Regions from separate parts of the Comamonas sp. 17RB genome, predicted to be linked through region 2. Evidence: predicted binding sites of a transcription regulator. Region 2 holds the regulator's gene; each other region holds the start of a gene.
The links. Region 2 encodes HrcA, which represses chaperone genes, less so after heat shock. Its sites were predicted from a motif close to TTAGCACTCNNNNNNNNNGAGTGCTAA; they were not measured.
Positions count from the first base shown of each region.

Region 1 (7,732 bases), on a different contig from region 2:
GCTTGCACCACACCGCCCTGCGGCAGGAAGTGCACACTCAGCCGCCAGGGCCGCCACCCCTGCATTCCTGGCGCCCGCCATGGCATCTCGATCAAACAATGATTTACAAGGCTTTGCACCTGCCAGGCACTGGCGGCCTGAGCAGAACGTGACCAGCCTTCGTGGGCGCGTCATGGTTGCGTGCCTTCCTGCCCAGTGCACCACAGACCCCAGGTGGGTGGGCCAGACCCACGGCGGCGGCCATTTCCCCCGGTTCCTGGCCCCACCATATCTGGCCGCATACCGACTTCCCTCGCCGTGATGGCTGGGTGGCAGACCCCGGCGATGTGCCTGGACTTTTCCCTGCTAGCACCCAGGCGTGCTGGAACTGCTCGCCAGCAAGCTCACCAGATCAACCTCGCGTTCGGCCACCGCACCATGGATCACCCGCTGCTCCAGCTCGTCCAGGTGGGCCATGGCCACGGCCAATGCCTCATCACGTGCGCCACCCAGCAAGGCGTTGATGATCTCCTGGTGCTCGCGGGGCGCACATGCGGTCGCGGCCACGCTGTCAAACAAGGCCTTGTACAACTCCGTCGTGCGCACCAGGCGTTGCATGTACGACAGCAACTCATCGCTGCCCGCCATGTGTGCCAGCACCAGATGGAACTCACCGGCCAGCCGGATGGAGTCGGCGCGGCGCCCCTCCTCCATCGCCTGGTATTCCGCTTGTACATGGCGCTGCAGCGCCTCTGTCTGCGCCGCATTCAGCTGGCCGCACAGGCTGGTGACCAGACCCGCCTCGACAATGCGCCGGGCGCGGTAGATGCTGCGCATCTCCTCGACCGTCGGGTTGGGCACAAAGGCACCCCGGTTGTGCTCCAGCACCAGTCGCTTTTCAGCCCCCAAGCGGGTGAACACCTTGCGTACGGCACCACGGGTGCAACCCAGCGCCTCGGCCAGCGCCCGCTCGCGCAACGGCGTACCGGGACGCAGCTTGCCACTCAGCAGCGCCCGCGAAACCGCCTCATAGACACGTTCGTCCACACTGACGGTGTCGTCAGCTACAGGCTCTTCGCTGGGGATATGGGGAGCAAGGCGGCGGGAAGAGGCGGACATGGACAACACACAGACAACAGGCTTGAAATCTTAGCGGCACGGGCACCCCGCATTCAAGTCAGGCAGCCCGCCGTCGCCAAGCATCAGGGTTTACGCGCAATACCTGCACAAATATGGGTCGCATCTGAAATTTTGGTTAACCAAAATATAGAATTTGATTAACCATTGCATTGAACCAGCTCATGCCAATGGGGAGTGACAGGCCATATCAGCGGACGTTCTGCGTCGCCAGCCGGGCATTTGTCGGCCTGAGTCTTTTCTCTGCTCTCTAGAAAGTTTTCACCCATGGCGCAACTTCCCGCTTTTCCGCTCCAAGCCCTGGCGGCCCTGTCGCTGGCCGGTGCATCCGCCCTTGCCCACGCCGCGTGGCCTGACCGCCCCATCTCCCTGGTAGTGGGTTTCACTGCTGGCGGATCAGCCGACACGCTGGCGCGCACCATCGCCGAGCCGCTGGCCCGCCGCCTGGGCGTGCCGGTGATTGTGGACAACGTGGCCGGCGCTGGCGGCACCATCGCCACGCAGCGCGTGGTGCGCGCCAAACCGGACGGCAACACCATCATCCTGGCGTCCAACAGCGAAATCGTGCTGGCCCGCCACTTCAACAACGCCATTGCCTACGATGGCACCAAGGACCTGCGCCCGGTCACGCTGGTGGGCGTCATGCCCATGGTGCTGGTTGCCGGCCCCAAGGTGCCTGTCACCTCGGTCGAGGCCATGCTCGCGCGTGCCAAGACCCAGGCAGGTGCCGACACCTTTGCATCCTCCGGCATCGGCACGGCCTTGCACATTGCCGGTGAAATGCTGAACCAGCAGGCCAAGGTGTCGATACAGCACGTGCCCTACAAGGGCGGCGTCCCCATGCTGACCGACATCATCGGCGGCAATGTGGATTACGGCTACTTCATGGTGCCTTCGGTGCTGGCCTACCTCAAAGAGGGCAAGGTCAAGCCGCTGGGCACCACCTCGAAGACCAACTGCGAAGTCCTGCAGGGCATCCCCGCCATGTCGGCGAGCAAGGCCTTGCCCAACTATGACTTCGGCGTATGGACCGGTATCTTCGCCCCCAAGGGGGTAGCGGACACGGTGGTGACACGCCTGAACACCGAGATCAATGCGGTGATGCGCGAACCCCAGGTCCTCAGAATGCTCGACCAGGCGTGCATTGGCCAATCGGGCGGTACGCCCGCTGACTTCGCCAAGCTGATCCAGACAGACGCCCAAAAGATGCGCCAGATCGCCACGCCCGACATCGGCGCCGTGCGATAGGCTCCATCACCACAGGAAACATTCCACGTGAGCACTTCCAGCCTTTTACTGCAGAACGTTCGCCCCATGGGCGGGCCAGCCTGCGACCTGTTGATCGAGCAAGGCCGTATCGCGGCCATGGGCACCTCGCTGCCCCTCCCGGAAGGTGCTGAGCGCATCGATGGCGGGGGTCAGTTGCTGCTGCCCGGCCTGGTCGAATCCCACACCCACCTGGACAAGACACTCTGGGGCCAGGACTGGTACGTCAACGAGGTGGGCAACCAATTGGTCGACAAGATCAACAACGAGCGCGCCTACCGTGCCCAAGCCCGGCACGACAGCGCAAGCCAGTCGCTGCGCATGGCACGCGAGTTTCTCGCGTTGGGCACCACGCGCATCCGCAGCCACGCCGACGTGGATACGGACATTGGCACCAAGCATGTGGCGGGCCTGCTGCAGACCCGCGCGGACATGGCGCCCTGGCAGGATATTCAGGTGGTGGCGTTCCCGCAGTCGGGCCTGCTGCAGCGCAAAGGCACGGCACAGCTGCTGGATGAGTCCCTGGCCATGGGGGCCGACGTGCTGGGTGGTCTGGACCCCTGCGCCATCGACCTGGACCCGGCGCAGTCGCTGAACGTGCTGTTCGAGATCGCCGAGCGCCACAACAAACCGCTCGACATCCACCTGCACGAACCCGGTGACATGGGAGCCTTCTCGCTCCAGCTGATTTTGGACCGTACCGAAGCCCACGGCCTGCACAACAAGGTGGTGATCAGCCACGGCTTCTGTCTGGGCGATGTGAACGATGCCCAGCGCAGCACGCTGCTGGCGCGCATGGCCAGGTTGGGCGTGTCGCTGGTCACCAGTGCGCCGCCTTCGCGCAGCGTGCCGCCGCTGGGCGCCTGCCAGCGCGCGGGCGTGCCCATGGCCGGCGGCAACGACGGTATCCGCGATACCTGGTCGCCCTACGGCCGCCCTGACATGCTGGAACGCGCCATGTTCATCGGCATGCGCTACAACTTGCGCCGCGACGATGAAGTGGAACAAGCCCTGCACTGCGTCACCCACGCAGGGGCCGAGGTCTGTGGCTTTGCCGACTATGGCCTCACACCCGGAAGGCAGGCCGACCTGGTGCTGGTGCCGGCGCAAACGCCCGCCCACGCCGTAGCCGCCCGCCCCGTCCGCTCCCTGGTGATTGCCCACGGTCGGATCGTGGCCCGCGAGGGCACCTTGCTGCTGGAATAACCGCAACAAGAAGCGCTGTACCCGCTGACGAGCTTCTGTGGCTTCCGCCCCTTATAGCGCACAGCAATAGCAAGCACTCGCATCCACCCAGAACCCTTGGACAGATAGACCTCCCCGGTCTGTCTGTTGCACAGCAGAGGCTGGTGCTACGAGACCGGCAGCAGCCGGAGCGCAGAAACCGCTGGCACAGACGGCCAGATGCCATGGCGGTTCGCGGCAGGGGTCGAGGGCCGATGACTCCCCGCCGCACGGCACATGGGCATATTTTCCCCAGGGGTTTCACCACAACGCCCTGCGACAGGAAGTGCACACTCAGCCGCCAGGGCCGCCGCCCCGGCATTCCAGCTTCCCGCCATGAAATCTTGATAAAACAATGATTTACAAGGCTTTATACGTGCCACGCACTGGCGCCTTCCAAATCCAGTACAAACCCTGTGACGGTGTACGAAGCCTGCGACAACTTGTCACGAACCCTGGCCCTACATCGCGGGAACTTATGCCTTAGCACTCAGTCATAGAGAGTGCTAATATGGATTTATGGAAGAAAGGATCAATGCAATGACTACACAGACGGGCACCCTCACGGCTGCGACGGCTCTGGCACCTGCGAATCCTTGGGCTCTGGTGCCGCCGCTGGGCAATCTGGATGCTTACATCTCCGCTGTAAACCGCCTGCCCATGCTCACCCAGGAGGAAGAGCAGGACTATGCGCGCAAACTCAAAGAACACAACGATCTGGATGCCGCCGGGCGCCTGATCATGTCCCATCTGCGCCTGGTGGTTTCCATCTCGCGCCAGTACATGGGCTATGGCCTGCCCCACAGCGACCTGATCCAGGAAGGCAATGTGGGCCTGATGAAGGCGGTCAAGCGTTTCGACCCCGACCAGAACGTGCGTCTGGTCAGCTACGCCATGCACTGGATCAAGGCCGAGATCCACGAGTACATCCTGAAGAACTGGCGCATGGTGAAGGTGGCCACCACCAAGGCCCAGCGCAAGCTGTTCTTCAACCTGCGCTCGATGAAGCAGGAGCTCAAGGCCGATGCCGCCATTGAAACCGGCGACAACACCTTCCGCGACACCTTGACTGCACAGGAGATCGACTCCGTCGCCGCCAAGCTGAACGTCAAGCGCGAGGAAGTGATGGAGATGGAAACCCGCCTGTCGGGGGGTGACGTGCTGCTGGACCCTTCGCCCAGTGACGACGATGACAAGGCTTTCGGCCCCATCTCTTACCTGACCGACGGCGCCCACGAGCCCACGGCCATGATCGAATCGCGCCAGCGCGATGTGATGGCCACCGACGGCATTGCCCAGGCGCTGGAAGCGCTGGACGACCGCAGCCGCCACATTGTGGAAGAGCGCTGGCTGAAGGTGAACGATGACGGCTCCGGCGGCATGACGCTGCATGAGCTGGCAGCCGTGTACGGCGTGAGTGCCGAACGCATCCGCCAGATCGAAGTGGCCGCCATGAAGAAAATGAAGAAGGCGCTGGCCGAGTTTGCATAAACCTGGCCCAAACCGCACAGTGCCACACAGGCACTGCGCCCATGGCTGCCCTGCAACCTCCTGAAACCCGGATAATTTCCGGGTTTTTTATTGCCTGCCGTCACCGCCATCCGCGCAGGCAGCTATCACTTTTGCATTGGGAGAAGCCATGACCGAATCCACCCGCTCCACGCTGTGCCGCCGCAGCCTGATGAGCCTGGCCTGCGCGGCCGCCCTGGGCTGCAGCGTGGGTGCGGTCCAGGCCGAGCAGTGGCCCAGCAAGCCCTTGCACCTGATCGTGGGCTTCCCTGCGGGCTCCTCCCCCGATCTGACCGCCCGTGCGCTGGCCGAGCCGCTGGAAAAAGCCCTGGGCCAGACCATCATTGTGGAAAACAAGGTGGGCGCGGGCGGCAACATCGCCGCCGAAGCCGTGGCCAAGGCCACGGACGGCCACACGTTCAGCGTGATGATCAACGGCAATATGACCATTGCCAAGCTGCTGAACCCGGCCGTGCGCTACGACCCGGTGAAGGACCTGCAGCCCGTCAGCCTGATCGGCGTGGCGCCGCTGGTGCTGGCGGCGCCGGCCAACGCCCCGGAAGGCAAGGCCTTCTTCGCAGCCGGTGCCGCTGCCGGCAGCAAGTGGAGCTATGGCTCGCCCGGCGTGGGCACCGTGGGCCACCTGGGCATGGAACTGCTCAAGAGCCGCTCCGCGCTGCGGCCCGAACATGTGCCTTACGCGGGCTACCCCCAGGTGTACCAAGGCCTGCAGGGCGGCGATCTGCAGCTGTCCATGCTGCCGCCCGCGCTGGCCATGCAGCAGATCCAGGCCGGCAAGCTGCGCGGCATTGGCGTGACCTCCGCGGCCCGCAGCCCGCTGGCCCCCGGCCTGCCCAGCCTGAAGGAGCTGGGCGTGCAGAACTTTGACCTGGAAATCTGGAACGCTGTGGCCGCCCCCAAGGCCATGCCCCGCGCCCATGTGGACAAGCTGGCAGCCGCCGTCAGCGCCATCGTGCGCACCCCGGACATGCGTGCCAAGCTGGCCGTCCAGGGCTGGCAGGTGGTCGGCAGCAGCCCGGAAGGCCTGTCCAACCGCATCCAGCAGGATGTGAAAGCCCTGGGCACCATCATCCGTGAGCAGGGCATTCGCGGGCAGTGAGCGCGGCGCGGCCCCACGGCCTGCCCGCCAGGGGCTATCACCCGACAAAAAGGAGGCCCAGGCCTCCTTTTTTCACGCCATGCGTCCGGGAACCGGGCCTGCGGCCTTGCAGGCCATGGCCGCTGCCCGCGCCCTGGTCAGGCCGCCTCCAGGGCCCGGACTTCCAGGGTCTGCAGCGCCTGCCGCTGACGGGGAATGAACACCGCCGCTGCGCCGTGCAGGCGCTGGGCCTGTAGCGCCAGCACATCGCTGAGCTGGGCGCTTTCCTCGGCCATGCCGCGGTTCTGCTCGCTCAGGTCGCGCAAATGGGCCACGGCGTCGCTGATCTGCGCGCTGCCGGCCGCCTGCACATGGGTTTGCTCCAGAATGCGCCCCATGGACTGGGCCAGGCCATCGATGCCTTCCACCACCGAGTGCATGGTGATGCGCGCCGTCTGGGCGGCGGCGTGGCCCTGCTCCACTTGCTGGCGCGAGCCCTGGATCAGGTTCTTGATGTCGCGCGCGGCCTGGGCACTTTGCTGCGACAGCTGGCGCACCTCCGCCGCCACCACGGCAAAGCCTTTGCCATGCTCGCCCGCCCGCGCGGCTTCCACCGCCGCATTCAGCGCCAGCAGATTGGTCTGGAAGGCAATGCCATCGATCATGCCCACGATGTCGGCCACCTTTTTGCTGGAGGTGTCGATTCCCTGCATGGCCTGCACCAGCTGGTCCACACAGGTTTGGCCCTGGCTCACACCCTGCACGCCTTCGCGCGCCTGCACCATGGCGGATTCGGCCAGGCCCTGGGTGCCGGAAATCGTCTGTCCCAGCTGCGCCAGCGCCTGTGCCGCCTGTTCCAGATCGGTCGACGCCTGCTGGGTGCGCTGCGCCAGCCGCACATTGCCGGTCTGCAAGGCCCCGGCGCACGCGCTGACCTGCTCGGCCTTGCCTTCGATGTCGCTGACCAGGGAACGCATGTTCAGCCCCGCCTGCTCCACACTGCGCATCAGGCTGCCGACCTCATCGCGCCGGTTCAGGAACAGCGACTGCGCGCTTTCCCCGCTGGCCACCTGGCGCGCCTGGCGCAGCACGGCATGCAGCGGCCAGACCAGGTGGCGCCCCATCCACAGCAAGCCGCCGAACGCGCATCCGGCCCAGCCCAGGGCCATGGCCAGCAGCATGGTGTGGTCCACGCCCAGGGCGGCCGCCAGGCCCAGCGCCACGGCCCACAGCAGCATGGCCCCGGCTCCGGTGTAGAGCTTGGTGGTGACCGACACAAAGTGCAAACGGCTCCACCAGGCGCGCCAGCCCTGGGGGAACACATAGCCTCGGCGCACCTGCAACTGGTGGTTGCCGCTGTTGAGCAGGTCGTACAGCGCCTGCTGGGCCTGGGTTTCCTGCGCCGTGGGCTTGGTGCGCACCGACAGATAGCCCATCGTCTTACCGCCCGCCTGGATGGGGCTGGCATTGGCCCGCACCCAGTAGAAATCACCGTTCTTGCAGCGGTTCTTGACCACG
Region 1 is NZ_JASHHY010000011.1:158,595-166,326, reverse strand. Features, by position in the region: gene QM470_RS19425 (GntR family transcriptional regulator) at 346-1,098, opposite strand; gene QM470_RS19420 (Bug family tripartite tricarboxylate transporter substrate binding protein) at 1,384-2,364, shown strand; gene QM470_RS19415 (amidohydrolase family protein) at 2,392-3,588, shown strand; gene rpoH (RNA polymerase sigma factor RpoH) at 4,147-5,097, shown strand; gene QM470_RS19405 (Bug family tripartite tricarboxylate transporter substrate binding protein) at 5,246-6,235, shown strand; gene QM470_RS19400 (methyl-accepting chemotaxis protein) at 6,373-7,732, opposite strand, start outside.
Region 1: a site for HrcA is predicted at 4,090-4,116, ahead of rpoH (RNA polymerase sigma factor RpoH). Genes of this name have one in related genera too.

Region 2 (7,732 bases):
TGCCTGCCTACCTACCTAATTTCCCACGTGTGACCACTTCTTCTTTGTCCCTCGCCTCCGCCGTGGTGCAGTGGCAGGCCAGCCATGGCCGCAACCACCTTCCCTGGCAGCAGACCCGCGACCCCTACCGCGTGTGGCTGTCCGAAATTATGCTGCAGCAGACCCAGGTCACCACGGTGCTGGGCTACTACGAGCGGTTTTTGCAGCAGTTTCCCGATGTGGCCAGTCTGGCGGCGGCGCACGAGGATGCGGTGCTGGCGCTGTGGAGCGGCCTGGGCTATTACAGTCGGGCGCGCAATCTGCACAAATGCGCCCAGGCCGTGGTGCGCGACTTTGGCGGCCAGTTTCCGCGCACTGCGGTGCAACTGGCCACGCTGCCGGGCATAGGCCGGTCGACGGCCGCTGCCATCTCCGGTTTTTGCTTTGGGGAGCGGGCCGCCATTCTGGATGCCAACGTCAAGCGGGTGCTGACCCGGGTGCTGGCGTTTGGCGACGATCTGTCGGTGGCCCGAAACGAGAAAACCCTGTGGGCCCTGGCCGAAGACCTGCTGCCCACCGACGACCTGCAGGTGCAGATGCCGCGCTATACCCAGGGCCTGATGGACCTGGGGGCCACCGTCTGCCTGCCGCGCAGCCCCAACTGCCTGATCTGCCCTGTGCAGACGCTGTGCAAGGCCGCCGCCCAGGGCAATCCGCAGGACTATCCGGTCAAGACGCGCAAGACCAAACGCAGCACGCAGGCCTGGTGGTTGCTGGTGTTGCGGGACGCCGCAGGCCACACCTGGCTGCAGCGCCGCCCGTCCAGTGGTATCTGGGCCGGCCTGTATGCCCAGCCGGCCTGGGAAGCTGCCGTGGATGGGGTGGATGCGGCCATTGCCGGGCTGGAAGCCGTGCAGTCCCGCCAGGATCTGCCGGCCGTGCTGCATGTGCTGACCCACCGCGATCTGTTTTTGCACCCGGTGGTGGTGCAGCTGGCGGGGGACCGCCCTGCGGTGGCCGGTGACTGGGCTGCGGGCGGTGCGTGGTTCAGCCCGGAGGCATGGCCCGGCCTGGGGCTGCCGGCGCCGGTGCGGCGCTTGCTGGAAAGCCTGGAATAAGCTGGAGGCGCAGCGGGAGGGCAGTGGCGTGCAGGCCGCTGCACGCGACCTGCTGCGGCCCATCTCAATGGCGGCGCTGGTCCATTTCGCGGTGGCGGCGCAGGGTGGTCCACTGGCCCAGGTAGTGGTTGGCCAGCTGTTCCACCAGATAGACCGAGCGGTGCTGGCCGCCGGTGCAGCCAATGGCCACCGTCACATAGCTGCGGTGGTTCTGGTTCAGCATGTCCAGCCAGTGGTCCAGAAACTGGATGATGTGGGACTGCATGCGCTGCACGTCGGGTGACTGGCGCAGGTAGTCCATCACCGGCTGGTCCATGCCGGTCAGAGGGCGCAGTTCCTGTTCGTAATAGGGGTTGGGCAGCATGCGGACGTCAAACACATAGTCGGCATCCACCGGCAGGCCGTGCTTGAAGCCAAAGGACTGGAACACCAGCGTCATCTGCCCAGGCGGCACCGAGATCAGGCTCTTCACATAGCTTTGCAGCTGGGCGGAGCGCAGATTGCTGGTGTCGATCACGTGCGCGCTCTCGCGCAGCGGACCCAGCAGTTCGCGTTCGTCCTCGATGGTCTGCACCAGGGCCAGGCGTGCGCCGTCGGTGTCCTGGCGGGAAAGCGGGTGGCGGCGGCGGGTTTCGGAAAAGCGGCGCACCAGCGTGCCGGTGGAGGCGTCCAGAAAGATGGAGTGCACCACGGCGCCGCGCGCCTTGAGGGCGGTCAGCTGCTCGGGCAGCAGCGGCAGGCCCTTGGGGCTGCGCGCGTCCATGGCCACGGCCACCTTGTGTCCATAGCGGCCGGGCTCCAGCTGGGTCAGCGGGCCCAGCAGCTCGGGTGGGAGGTTGTCCACGCAGTAATAGCCCGCATCTTCCAGTGCGTGCAGGGCAACGGACTTTCCGGAGCCGGACATGCCGGTGATGAGTACAACTTCCAGGGCCATGGCGCGATACGTCTCCTTACAGCCCACCACTATAGGCGATCAGCCCACATGGGCCTGGGCCAGCATTTCTCGGGCGTGTGCCAGCGTGGTGTCGGACAGGCGCTCGCCACCCAGCATGCGGGCCACTTCCTGAACCCGGGCCTGCTGCTGCACGGGGGTGACCGAACTGGTGGTGGCGCTCTTGTCGCGCCGCTTGCTGACCACATAGTGCTGGTCGGCACAGGCGGCCACCTGGGGCAGGTGGGTGACGGCCAGCACCTGGCGGTCGCGGCCCAGGGCGCGCATCAGCTTGCCCACGGTCTCGGCCACGGCGCCGCCCACGCCGGAGTCCACCTCGTCAAAAATCAGGGTACCGGCCTGGCCCAGCTGGCTGGTGGTGACGGCAATCGCCAGCGATAGGCGGGACAGCTCGCCTCCCGAAGCCACTTTGCCAATCGGGCGCGGCGTGGCACCGGGGTGGCCGGCCACCAGAAACTGCACGCCATCCAGGCCGCTGGGCGTGGGTTCGTCCAGCTTGTCCAGCTGCACGGCAAATTTGCCGCCCTGCATGCCCAGTCCCTGCATGGCCTGGGTGATGGCACGCGAGAGCTTGGGCGCCGCCTTGGCGCGCTGCAGCGACAGGGCGCGTGCGGCGGCCTGGTAGGCCTCGTGGGCCTGCTGCTCCAGCTGGCGCAAGCGGCCCACATCGACCACGGCATCCAGCTGGCGCAGTTCGTCACGCCAGGATTGCAGCAGGCCGGGCAGCTCTTCGGGCGTGCGCTTGTAGCGGCGCGCCAGCTGCATCCACTGTGTCAAACGGCTGTCCAGTTCGGCAAGGCGTTCGGGATCCAGCTCGGTGCGGCGCAGATAGCTGTGCAGGCTGTGGCGGGCATCGTGGACCTGGGCCAGGCTGGAGGCCAGCACATCGGCAATCGCCTGGAATTCGGGTTCCAGGTGTTCCTGGTGCTGGAGCGTGCTGTGGGCGCGGGTCAGCGGGCTGGTGATGCCGGTTTCATCGTCTTCCAGCAGGTGCAGTGCGCCCAAGGCGGTTTCCAGCAGGCTCTGGGCGTGGGACAGCCGGGTGTGCTGGGTGTTCAGCTCTTCCCATTCGTCGGCGCCGGGGCTGAGCTTGTCCAGCTCGCCAATCTGCCACTGCAGTCGTTCGCGTTCGCGCTGCAGGGTGTCCTGGGCGGCCAGGGCATGTTCCAGGTTCTTGTGCGCGGCACGCCAGGCGCTCCAGTGGGTGCGCAGCGATTGGGTGTCCACGCCGGCATAGGCGTCCAGCAGCTCGCGCACCGCTTCGGGCCGGGTCAGGCTTTGCCAGGCATGCTGGCCGTGGATGTCCAGCAGTGCATCGCCCAGGTGGCGCAGCTGGGTGGCTGTGGCCGGTGCGCCATTGATCCAGGCGCGGCTGCGGCCCTGGGCATCGATCACGCGGCGCAGCAGCAGGCTGTCTTCCTGGGTAAAGCCGCCTTCGTCCAGCCACCGGGACAGGTGGGGTGGGCAGTCGAATTCGGCGGTGATATCGGCCTGGGGCGTGCCTTCGCGCACCACGCCGACATCCGCACGGCTGCCCAGCACCAGTTGCAGGGCGTCGATCAGAATGGATTTGCCGGCGCCGGTTTCACCCGTCAGCACCGTGAAGCCGGCGTGCAGGTCCAGGTCCAGCGCCTGCACAATGACAAAGTCGCGCAGCGCAATGCGTTTGAGGGCCATGGCTCAGTTGCCCCCTTCGTTCCAGCCCAGTTTCTTGCGCAGCGTGGCGTAGTAGTTCCAGCCCAGGGGGTGCAGGAAACGGATGCCATGGGGCGCACGGCGTACATAGATGCGGTCGCCATGGCGCAGCGAGGCCAGCGACTGCATGTCGAAATTGGCGCTGATGTCGCGCCCGCCCACCACTTCGATCATGACTTCGCCCTGGTCGGGCAGGACGATGGGGCGGTTGGACAGGGTATGGGGGGCAATGGGGGCCATCACCCAGGCGCCCACGGACGGGTGCAGCAGCGGACCGCCCACCGACAGCGCATAGGCGGTCGAACCGGTGGGGGTGGCCACGATCAAGCCGTCGGCACGCTGGTTGGAGACGAAGCGGCCATCCACCTCCACCCGCAACTCCACCATGCCCGAGGTGCTGCCCCGGTTGACCACCACATCGTTCATGGCCAGGGCCTCGAACACGCATTCATCGCCCCGCATCACGCGGGCTTCGATCAGCGGGCGAGTGTCTTCTTCGTAGCAGCCTTCCAGCATGGCTTGCAGCGTGGGCTGGAAGTTGTCGTCCAGCGGAATGTCGGTGACAAAGCCCAGGCGGCCCTGGTTGATGCCGATCAGCGGCGTGCCATAGCGTGACAGGTGGCGGCTGACCCCCAGCATGGTGCCGTCGCCGCCCATGACCAGGGCCAGATCGCAGGCCTGCCCCAGGGCGTCCACATCCAGACTGCGGTACTGTGCGGGCAGACCCATGTGCAAGGCGGTCTCCGCTTCCACAATCACTTCACAGCCCTGGGTGGTCAGGAAAGCTGCAATATCTTCCAGGGCCTGGCGCGGGCTGTCCTGGGGAAGGCCCGTGGGGGAAGCGACACGGTACTTTCCGATCAGGGCTACATGGCGAAACTTGGACGTCATAAGGGAAATTACATCATTAAAATCGTTCCATGCTCGATGATCGTTCCAAGTTGTTGTTGAAAGCGCTGGTCGAGCGCTACATTGCCGACGGCCAGCCTGTGGGGTCGCGCACGCTGTCGCGTGCCTCTGGCCTGGAGTTGTCCCCCGCCACCATCCGCAATGTGATGGCGGATCTGGAGGAGCTGGGCCTGATCGTCAGCCCCCACACCTCCGCAGGCCGCGTGCCCACCGCCAAGGGCTACCGGCTGTTTGTGGACACCATGCTGACCGTGAGCCGCGACATGTTGCCTGCGCAGGAACTGGTGCCGGAACAACCGCAGAAGGTGATTGCGAACGCCGCCAACATGCTGTCCAGCCTGTCGCAGTTTGTCGGCGTGGTGATGGCGCCGCGGCGCAGCTCGGTGTTCAAGCACATCGAGTTCGTGAAGCTGTCCGAGCGCCGGGTGCTGGTCATCATTGTGTCGCCGGAAGGCGATGTGCAGAACCGCGTCATCTTTACCGACCATGATTTCTCCGGCTCGCAGCTGCTGGAAGCATCCAATTTCCTGAACGCGCACTACGCCGGTCTGGCCATCGAGCAGGTGCGCGAGCGCATGCAGTCCGAAGTGGAGCGCCTGCGCACCGAGGTGGCCAATCTGATGCAGGCGGCCGTCAATGTCAGCGCCGAGGCCATGAACCCCCAGCCCCAGGAGCAGGTGATCATCTCGGGCGAGCGCAACCTGCTGTCGGTGAGCGATTTCTCCAGCGACATGGGCAATCTGCGCAAGGCATTCGATCTGTTCGAGCAAAAGACCCAGATCCTGCGGCTGCTGGATTTCTCCAGCCAGGCCGAAGGTGTGCGCATCTTCATTGGTGGAGAAAGCCAGGTCGTGCCTTTTGAGGAGCTGTCCGTGGTGAGCGCCCCTTACGAGGTGGATGGCCAAGTCGTGGGCACGCTGGGCGTGATCGGCCCCACGCGCATGCACTACGACCGGATGATCCAGATCGTGGACATCACCTCCAAGCTGGTCACCAATGCGCTGAGCAGCCGGCGCTAAGCCGTTACAATGCGTGCGCCCTGCCATGCGCCGGGCTGGCAAGGGGCGTTAGCTCAGTTGGTTAGAGCAGAGGACTCATAATCCTTTGGTCGCGGGTTCAAGTCCCTCACGCCCTACCAATGAATACAACGGGTTACGAGCAATCGTAGCCCGTTTTTCTTTGGTGCCGTCAACCGTGTGCCAACGCAAAACACGGGCTGGGTTGGCAACCCTCATGCGAAGGATTTGCGGCCTGACGGGCTCTGGCATGGTGGCTGTCAGAGTGGCTTGCTGCAGATGGTGTTGGAAAAAGAGGCGGTTGCTGCCCTGCGCACAGCTGGTCTAGAAAAAATAAAAGCCGTGACCGATATGCCGCCGTATGTAGCGCAGGCCGTTGCGTCGCTTGTCTCCAAGCAGATAACCGTCGGTGCAGTACCGTGCGTCAAAGACTTGCAGTATCTCGGAGGTGTCCTTGCGGGCGGTCAGTCTGCCCTGCTCAAAGCTCAGCATCAGGGAGTGATGAAAATCCCATGCCCTGCGATGGCCACCCCACCATGGCCCGTTGAAGATTCTGTCTGCTGCGATGAGCACATGGCCGGTATAGGACAGCGGCAGCTTCAGCCCGTCATACCGGCCCTGGAAGTCGGGGAACCTTGAGTTATCGTATTTTTCTGTTGCGCTGATGCCGTTCAGCAATGGCATGGGCAGCAGCCGCAAATCGTGCGAGCGGATGGAGCCGTCAGGATTGAACGAATGGGTGAAGTCGCCGTGGTTGATCCAGAGTGTCTGCAGAAATAGTTGGCCGTCGGATACCGAAAATTGGCATTCGAACCCCCTGTGGCATCCGGTGCTGGTTCTGACTGGCGAGAACCCATGGGCAGCGGGATCAAAAAGTGTTCCCTGCGACAGGTCCGTGACTTCAAATTTACGGCGCTCGAATTTCAGCGTGTCGTTGGATTGGGCGGTCATTGGCGATGGTCCACATGCGGTGCTGCAACAGCTGACTGTAGCGTCTGGTTCGCACCAACACACCACCGGTGGTGTCGATGATTCAGGTTCTCAAAGCCACCCCTAATTTCTGCAACCTGCGACTGAATGCGGGACAAATTTCTTATGCCGTGGCTGCAGGGGGCGCTGCGCCTGCATCTTCGGGCGCAGATGCGGTGTTTTCAGCGGGAGTGCCTTCGTCCATGGCTTGCCAGTCTTCGCCCCACAGCTCGCTGGGGTGGGGTGTGCGGTCGGAGCCATTGCCGCAGCGCAGATCGGTGGCGGGGCAGTAGAGGTCACAGCCCCAGCACAGGCGTTCGGGGTGGGGTGGGTTGCTGGGGAATTTCTTGGCCATGTTGTCGCTCGCGGCATGGGGGAGAATGCCCAGCCAGTATGCGCCGCAGTGGCTGTTGGCTGCCAGGGCAAGCGGCAGAAGATTGACCGCGGCTTGCCCTGTGTCAAGCAATGCCTGTCTGCGGGCAAGCGGATGCTCGCACGGTGCCTGCCGTACGGGGCAGTGCAAAGCCGTGGGCGACCTGGAGCAGATCCCGGTCTGCGTGGCAGGCATCTGTGCGCATGCTGGGAATCGCTGGTGGCGATATGCTGGTGAAAAACGCACAGCAAGGGGCGGGTCGGCGGCAGTGTCGGCATGCACAGCCTTTTTGCAGGGGGGGCTATCCTGGCAAGGGGCAGGCCATCGGTGGCGGATAGCCGGTCACGAAAACAAAAAAAGCCCACTTGCAGTGGGCTTTTTTTGTGGTGCGGATGCACCAATTGGTTGCGAGGGCTGGATTTGAACCAACGACCTTTGGGTTATGAGCCCAACGAGCTACCAGACTGCTCCACCTCGCGATAACTGGTTTTCTCTGATTCTGTGGTGCCCGGGGCCGGAATCGAACCGGCACGCCTTGCGGCGGCGGATTTTGAGTCCGCTGCGTCTACCAATTCCACCACCCGGGCAGCAATCAGGGAAGCGTGGATTATGGCACATTTATGCACATGCAAACGTATCCTTCGATTGAAAGCGTCATCGGCAACACGCCTCTGGTGGCACTGCAGCGCATCAACGCTGCCGCAAACGCGGAAAAAGGCAA
Region 2 is NZ_JASHHY010000007.1:271,403-279,134, forward strand. Features, by position in the region: gene mutY (A/G-specific adenine glycosylase) at 30-1,097, shown strand; gene rapZ (RNase adapter RapZ) at 1,162-2,031, opposite strand; gene recN (DNA repair protein RecN) at 2,071-3,726, opposite strand; gene QM470_RS14380 (NAD kinase) at 3,730-4,635, opposite strand; gene hrcA (heat-inducible transcriptional repressor HrcA) at 4,665-5,672, shown strand; tRNA gene QM470_RS14390 (tRNA-Ile) at 5,715-5,791, shown strand; gene QM470_RS14395 (hypothetical protein) at 5,994-6,620, opposite strand; gene QM470_RS14400 (DUF3079 domain-containing protein) at 6,763-6,993, opposite strand; tRNA gene QM470_RS14405 (tRNA-Met) at 7,414-7,490, opposite strand; tRNA gene QM470_RS14410 (tRNA-Leu) at 7,514-7,598, opposite strand; gene cysM (cysteine synthase CysM) at 7,638-7,732, shown strand, end outside.

Region 3 (7,732 bases), 150 kb from region 2:
TGATGCAGCAAACCACCGGGGTGACGGTGGACTATGGCGGCGCAGGCGGACTGGGAGGGGCGGCCACCAGCTTTCTGTCGCGGGGTTTCCAGATCAGCAACGTGCAGATTGACGGCGCCAGTGTGGACGCTTTCAGCCAGCAGCTGTTCGATCCGAACCTGGCCATGTACGACAGCGTGCAGGTGGTACGGGGTGCCAACGGGCTGTTCAGCGGCAACGGCGAGCCGGGCGGGGCCATCAACCTGGTGCGCAAGCGCCCCACGGAGCAAAAGCAATTGCTGGCATCGGCGGCCCTGGGCAGCTGGAACCGCAAGCAGCTGGAGTTGGATGTCGCGGGCCCGCTGAATGCCGATGGCAGCGTGCGTGGCCGGGCCGTGGTGGCACACACTAGCAAGGATTTCTTCTATCGTGGTGCGGACTCCAAGGACAGTCTGCTGTACGGGATTGTGGAGGCCGATGTGAGCCGTTCCACGATGGTCACGCTGGGCGCGAGCTACGACAAGCTCCAATCCACGCCCTGGCGTGAAGGTATTCCCCGCGCGCCCAACGGAGACGATCTGGGGTTGCCCCGCAGCACGGCGCTGATGGCCGGCTGGAGCCACTATGACAAGAACGTCAAGGAGGTGTTTGCGCAGGTCGACCAGCAGCTGGCGGGCGACTGGAAAGCCAAGGTTCAGCTGAATTACCAGAAGGTGGACAGCGATTCGCGGCTGGCCAACCTGGGCGGCGCTGTCGATCCCGCCACAGGGCTGGGCATGGAATGGACCGGGTTCTCCAACGACTTCCGTTCAGAGAAGAAAAGCCTCGACGTCCATGCCAGCGGCCCCTTTTCCCTGCTGGGGCGCAAGCACCAGTTGCTGATCGGTGCCGACTGGACGAAGGTGAGTGACGACCAGGACACCTATTACTCCGAGATGGGGTCGTCGCTTCCGCCGGTCAATGTGTATGACTTCGATCCGTCCAAGGTGCCGTTGGCGCAGAGCGTGCGCAAGACGCGCAGCTATCCGGGCTATGGCGCCACGCAAAAAGGCCTCTATGGCCGCGTGAACCTGAGCCTGACAGACAGCCTCACGGCCATTGCCGGAGGCCGCTATGCCAGCTACGCCTACAACACCCCCTACATCAACTACAACGCCGATGGCAGCATCCGCGCCAGCGGTCGCGAGTACTACAGCGAAAACGGCATCTTCACGCCCTATGTCGGCTTGGTGTACGACCTCGACCCGCAGTGGACCGCCTATGGCAGCGTGACCGAAATCCACAAATCGCAGGCGAACATGCTGGCGGGTCCCCAGCCGGGTACGGCGCTGGACCCCATCAAGGGCCGCAGCCTGGAGCTGGGCATGAAGGGCGAGCTGGCAGATGGCAAGCTCCAGACGGCGTTTGCGCTGTATCGCATTGAGCGCAAGGGGGAGGCCGCACTGGATCCGCGCTACCCCGAAGCTGCCGTGGGCAACCTGGGCCTGACCTGCTGCTATGTGGCACAGGGCAAGATCGTCAGCCAGGGCGTGGACATGGAGGTGTCGGGCCAGTTGGCGCGCGGTTGGCAGCTGTTTGCGGGCTATACCTACAACCACAACCGCAACAAGACCGATCCGCAGAAGCTGGTCTACAGCTCCATCACGCCCAAGCACCTGTTCAAGCTGTGGAGCACCTACCAGCTGCCGGGCGATCTCTCTCCCTGGACGCTGGGTGGCGGCATGACGCTGCAAAGCACCACCTACGTCAGCGGAACGGTCAACGCATTCAACCCTGGATCCGGCCAGTTCGATGGGCCGAGCACGCCTTTCCGCTTCACGCAGGCCGGGTATGCCGTCTGGAATGCCAGCGTGCAGTACCGCATCAACCGCAACTGGTCCGCCACGCTGAATCTCAACAACGTGTTTGACAAGACCTACTACAAGACGGTGGGAACCTCGAACGGTGGCAACTGGTATGGGGACCCGCGCAATGTCCTGCTAACGCTGCGCGGGGCATTCTGAACTGGTGGCATGACGTTGTTGCTGAGTCGCTGTAGCTCCGTCCCCACCGCAGCGCATGCCGGCTGCGGTGGGGATGCAGATCGGGCGCGCGCGCCTTGGCGCGGTGTGCGCCGGTGGCACACTGCCATGGAGGGCGGCGGTGGCGCATAGGGACCCTTCCTCTCCCGGCCTGCGCCAGACCATGTCATGGCTGCACACCTGGTGCGGGCTGGTGTGCGGCTGGCTGCTGTGCGCCATTTTTCTGACCGGCACCCTCAGTGTGTTCCGCGGGCCCATCACGCGCTGGATGGAAGCCGCTCCGGTGACGCACGAGGCCACGCGCATGCTGGCACCCACAGAGCGCTGGCAGGCGTTGCGCGTTGCGCAAGCGCATCTCGTGCAGCATGCGCCGGATGGCGGCTTGTGGCGCATCAGCCTGCCCTTCAGCGGGGCGGAACCCTTGCAGGTTTTTTTCCGCACCGGTGACGCGGAGCGGCTGGTCACCTTGCACCCTGTCACCGGGGAGGCCGTGGCCGGTGCGGAGCATCGCAGCACCGAGGGCGGGCGCCATTTCATGTCCTTCCACTACTCCCTGCAGGGCGGCATGGCGGGGTTCTGGGTGGTGGGGCTGGTGTCCATGTGCATGCTGGTGGCGCTGGTGTCAGGCGTCATCGTGCACCGGCGCATCTTCCAGGATTTCTTCACCTTTCGGCCCGGCAAGGGCCAGCGTTCCTGGCTGGATGCCCACAACGCATCAGCGGTGCTCACGCTGCCTTTTCTTTTCATGATCGTCTACACCGGGTTGGCCCATTTCTATACGAGCTACATGCCGTGGCCGTTGGATTCGGTGTACGGGCAGGACAAAGCGGCCTACAGCCGCTATCAGGCCGAGTTGAATGCCGCGCCCGGCACCCAGCCGGCGGGCGATGAAGCTGCCGCGGCAGGTCGTGATCTGGTCGGCCTGGTACAGCATGCCCAGCAGTGGCTGCAGGAGCCTGTGGCCGGTGTGGTGGTGCAGCGACCGGAACAGGGGGCCGCGATCGTGCGTGTCACGGCACGCAGCCCGGATACCGGGGAGAGCCGCCGCATGCTCAACAGCGCAGAGTCCATGACCCTGGATGCGGTCACCGGCCGCGTGCTGCAGGCGCCCCACCGGGAGGCGACGGGCAGCGTGGCGAGCAAGGTCCATCCGGTGATCAGCGCCCTGCATCTCGTCACCTATGGGGGCTGGACTGCCAAGTGGCTGTACTTTGTTTGTGGTCTGATCGGTACGGCCATGGTGGCCACCGGCTTGCTGCTGTTTTCCATCAAGCGCAGGACCCGCAGCGGCCAAGAATGGGGAGCGGCCACGCCGCAGATGTACCGCTGCATCGATGCGCTGAATGTGGCCGCGCTTGCGGGCACGGCGCTGGCATCCATCGGCTATCTGTATGGAAACCGTTTGCTGCCGCAAAGCCTGGAAGCGCGCAGCGCATGGGAAATCCGCGTCTTCTTTGCCCTGTGGGCCGTCAGCCTGCTGCACGCGCTGCTGCGCGCGCCGCACCAGGCCTGGCGTGAGCAGCTGTGGGCCGTGGCCTTTCTGTGTCTGGCGCTGCCGTGCTTGAACATCGCCACCACCGGCCAGCATCTGGGCCAGTACCTCGCCCACGGCGATGGTCAGCGCGCAGGGGTCGAGCTGACGTGTGCGGCCATGGGCCTGCTGGCGTGGTGGGCCGCATGGCGCCATGTGCAATCCGGCCGGAAAACTGCACGCCCCTCCCGGCGTGCCTTGCCCGGAGGCACGCCATGAAATCAGGCGCCATGACCGCGGTGCAGACCAGAAGATACCGCTGGTGCGTGCTCCTGCGCGTGGTGTTGGCCGGAGCCGGCGGGTATGCCATCACGGCACTGGCGTGTGCCGCCATGGCCCATGGGCTGGTGGCCCTGGGGGTGATGGACCGTGCGCAAGCGGTGCTGCTGGCGACGCTGCTCAGCTTTGTGTTCTACACCGCCCTGGCGCTCTGGGTGTTCCATGTGCGCAGTGTGTGGCGTGTCGCTGTCGTACAGGCCGCCAGCGCGGCGCTGCTGGGGGCGGTGTGGCTGGCGCTGAAAGGCTGGACATGACCGCGGTCTGGAGCGTGATGTCGTGCGCTCTGGCGCTGTGCCTGGCGGCCATGCTGCTGTTGAGCCGGGCCATGGACCGGCATTGCGCGCAAATCCTTCCGCGGGGTGAGCCCGGCCCGGTGCTGAGCGGCGTGCTGCGGGGGGCGGGCCTGGTGTGCCTGTCCCTGGCGCTGTGGCAGTGCATACGCTGGTGGGGGCCTGCGGTCGGCACCGTGCTGTGGCTGGGCTGGCTGAGTGCGGCGGCGCTGCTGGTGGCCGCTCTGCTGACCTATGCCCCGCGCAGTGGAGCGGCCGCGGTGGCGGTGGCAGGGCTGTTCGCTCTGGCGTGGACACTGGCGCACGGCGTGGCGGCCTAGCCTGGAGCGTGGGTCGGCCCATGGTGCGCCAGAAAAGGCGCTCTGCCCAGGGGAATCGGTGGCGTGTGTGGAGGCAAAGTCAACATATTGAAATCAATTTTCGATAGTTTGGCCGTGTTTCCCGCCGGGTAAGGCATCTGCACCCAGGCGTCCGGTCATCCCGCAGGCCGCTCTGCCATGGGGCTGGCGGCGGGCTGGTTGGACAGCCTGGAACAGGGCGTCGCAGGGACGAAAGTGCCGTGACCGTGCTGTTGCATCGGAGATAGCCCTTCTTTTCAAGCAACCTTGGCACTTGAAAGCTTCCGATTTCGCCTTATTATTAGCACTCGTAGGGGTTGAGTGCTAACAAGCCCGGTCCCTCGCCTGTTTAGCCACGCTGACCTTGCGCAGCGTGGAACGGATAAATCCACTTTGTTGATTTCTAGGAGAAGTGAATGAACCTGCGTCCTCTGCACGACCGCGTGATCGTCAAGCGCCTTGAGAACGAAACCAAGACGGCTTCGGGCATTTATATCCCTGACAACGCCGCCGAAAAGCCTGACCAAGGCGAAGTGCTGGCAGTGGGCCCTGGCAAGCGCAACGACAAGGGCGAACAGATCGCTCTGAACGTGAAGGTCGGCGACCGCGTGCTGTTCGGCAAGTACTCCGGCCAGACCGTCAAGATCGACGGCAACGAGCTGCTGGTGATGAAGGAAGACGACCTGTTCGCAGTCGTCGAGAAGTAAATCACCCAGTGATTTACCGGTGCCGAAGGCCCGCGCCCCAGGCACCCGTTCCCCAGCATCCAAACTTTCAAATTCATAGCTGTCTCAGCCCACAGGATGCGCTGAGGCAGCCACATTGAACCCATTTGTAGGAGCCAAACATGGCAGCAAAAGACGTAGTTTTCGGTGGTGAAGCACGTGCACGCATGGTCGAAGGCGTGAACATTCTGGCCAATGCCGTCAAAGTGACCCTGGGCCCCAAGGGCCGCAACGTGGTGCTGGAGCGCTCCTTTGGCGCCCCCACCGTGACCAAGGACGGCGTGTCCGTGGCCAAGGAAGTGGAACTGAAGGACAAGCTGCAGAACATGGGCGCCCAGCTCGTGAAGGAAGTGGCTTCCAAGACCAACGACATCGCCGGTGACGGCACCACCACCGCCACCGTGCTGGCCCAGGCCATCGTGCGCGAAGGCTCCAAGTACGTCGCCGCCGGTCTGAACCCCATGGATCTGAAGCGCGGTATCGACAAGGCTGTCGCTGCCCTGGTGGAAGAGCTGAAGAAGCAATCCAAGGCCACCACCACTTCCAAGGAAATTGCCCAAGTCGGCACCATTTCCGCCAACTCCGACTCCGACGTGGGCGAAATCATTGCCCAAGCCATGGACAAGGTCGGCAAGGAAGGCGTGATCACCGTGGAAGAGGGCAAGTCCCTGGCCAACGAACTGGATGTCGTGGAAGGCATGCAATTCGACCGCGGCTACCTGTCGCCCTACTTCATCAACAACCCCGAAAAGCAAGCTGCGATTCTGGACAACCCCTTCGTGCTGCTGTTCGACAAGAAGATCAGCAACATCCGTGACCTGCTGCCCACGCTGGAGCAAGTTGCCAAGGCTGGCCGTCCCCTGCTGATCATTGCCGAAGACGTCGAAGGCGAAGCCCTGGCGACCCTGGTGGTGAACACCATCCGCGGCATCCTGAAGGTTGTGGCTGTGAAGGCTCCTGGCTTCGGCGACCGCCGCAAGGCCATGCTGGAAGACATCGCCATCCTGACGGGCGGCAAGGTGATCGCCGAGGAAGTCGGCCTGACCCTGGACAAGGTGACCCTGGAAGACCTGGGCCAAGCCCAACGCGTCGAAATCGGCAAGGAAAACACCACCATCATCGACGGTGCTGGCCAAGCTGCTGAAATCGAAGCCCGCGTCAAGCAAATCCGCCTGCAGATCGAAGAAGCGACCAGCGACTACGACCGTGAAAAGCTGCAAGAACGCGTGGCCAAGCTGGCCGGCGGCGTGGCAGTGATCAAGGTCGGCGCTGCGACCGAAGTCGAAATGAAGGAAAAGAAGGCCCGCGTGGAAGACGCCCTGCACGCTACCCGCGCTGCTGTGGAAGAAGGCATCGTGGCTGGTGGCGGCGTGGCCCTGCTGCGCGCCAAGCAAGCCGTGGGCGCTCTGTCCACCGGCAATGCCGAGCAAGACGCCGGTATCAAGCTGGTGCTGAAGGCTGTGGAAGCCCCTCTGCGCGAAATCGTGTCCAACGCCGGTGGCGAACCTTCGGTGGTGGTGGACTCGGTGCTGAAGGGCCAAGGCAACTTCGGTTTCAACGCTGCCAACGACACCTACGGCGACATGCTGGAAATGGGTATCCTGGATCCCACCAAGGTGACCCGTACCGCGCTGCAAAACGCTGCTTCCGTGGCTTCGCTGCTGCTGACCACCGAGTGCATGATCGCTGACGCCCCCAAGGCCGAAGGCGCTGGTGCTCCCGACATGGGCGGCATGGGCGGCATGGGTGGCATGGGCGGCATGGGCATGTAATTGCCTGTTGGCCGCTGTGACAAGGGTGGAGCCCAGGCTCTGCCCGCTCCCAGACCGACACAACCCGCACGCCGCAAGGCCTGCGGGTTTTTTCATGTCCGCACGCGACCATCGCCTCTGCCGTGGGTGTACCACCCGGTCCGCGATGCCTCGGCCTGCCGGCTGCCCTACACTTGGGCGCAGACCTTTCCCGACTTCTGACTTTCTGCCCGCATGACCTCCGCTGCCCCGCTTGTCCCTTTCGCCTCTGCCACGGCCGACCAGGCCACCGTGCACATTGATCTTGGAGAGCGCAGCTACCCGATCCGCATTGCCGCCGGTCTGCTGGGCGATGCCGCCACCTATGCCGCGCTGCCCAAGGCGGCCAGTGCGCTGGTTGTGACCAACACCACCGTGGCGCCGCTGTACCTGCAGCAGGTGCGTGCCGCGCTGGCGGGCCGCTACCCGCAGGTGCATGTGGTGGAGCTGCCGGATGGCGAGGCCTACAAGGACTGGCAGACGCTGAACCTGATTTTTGACGCCCTGCTGCAGCATGGCTGCGACCGCAAGACCGTGCTGTTTGCCTTGGGCGGCGGTGTGATTGGCGATATGACGGGGTTTGCCGCTGCCAGCTATATGCGTGGCGTGCCCTTTGTGCAACTGCCCACCACGCTGCTGTCGCAGGTGGATTCCAGCGTGGGCGGCAAAACCGCCATCAACCACCCGCTGGGCAAGAACATGGTCGGCGCCTTCTACCAGCCGCAGCTGGTGGTGTGCGATCTGGCGTCGCTCGACAGCCTGCCGCCGCGCGAGCTGTC
Region 3 is NZ_JASHHY010000007.1:120,028-127,759, forward strand. Features, by position in the region: gene QM470_RS13640 (TonB-dependent siderophore receptor) at 1-1,982, shown strand, start outside; gene QM470_RS13645 (PepSY-associated TM helix domain-containing protein) at 2,164-3,750, shown strand; gene QM470_RS13650 (hypothetical protein) at 3,747-4,064, shown strand; gene QM470_RS13655 (DUF3325 domain-containing protein) at 4,061-4,420, shown strand; gene groES (co-chaperone GroES) at 4,855-5,145, shown strand; gene groL (chaperonin GroEL) at 5,286-6,935, shown strand; gene aroB (3-dehydroquinate synthase) at 7,149-7,732, shown strand, end outside.
Region 3: a site for HrcA is predicted at 4,740-4,766, ahead of groES (co-chaperone GroES). Genes of this name have one in related genera too.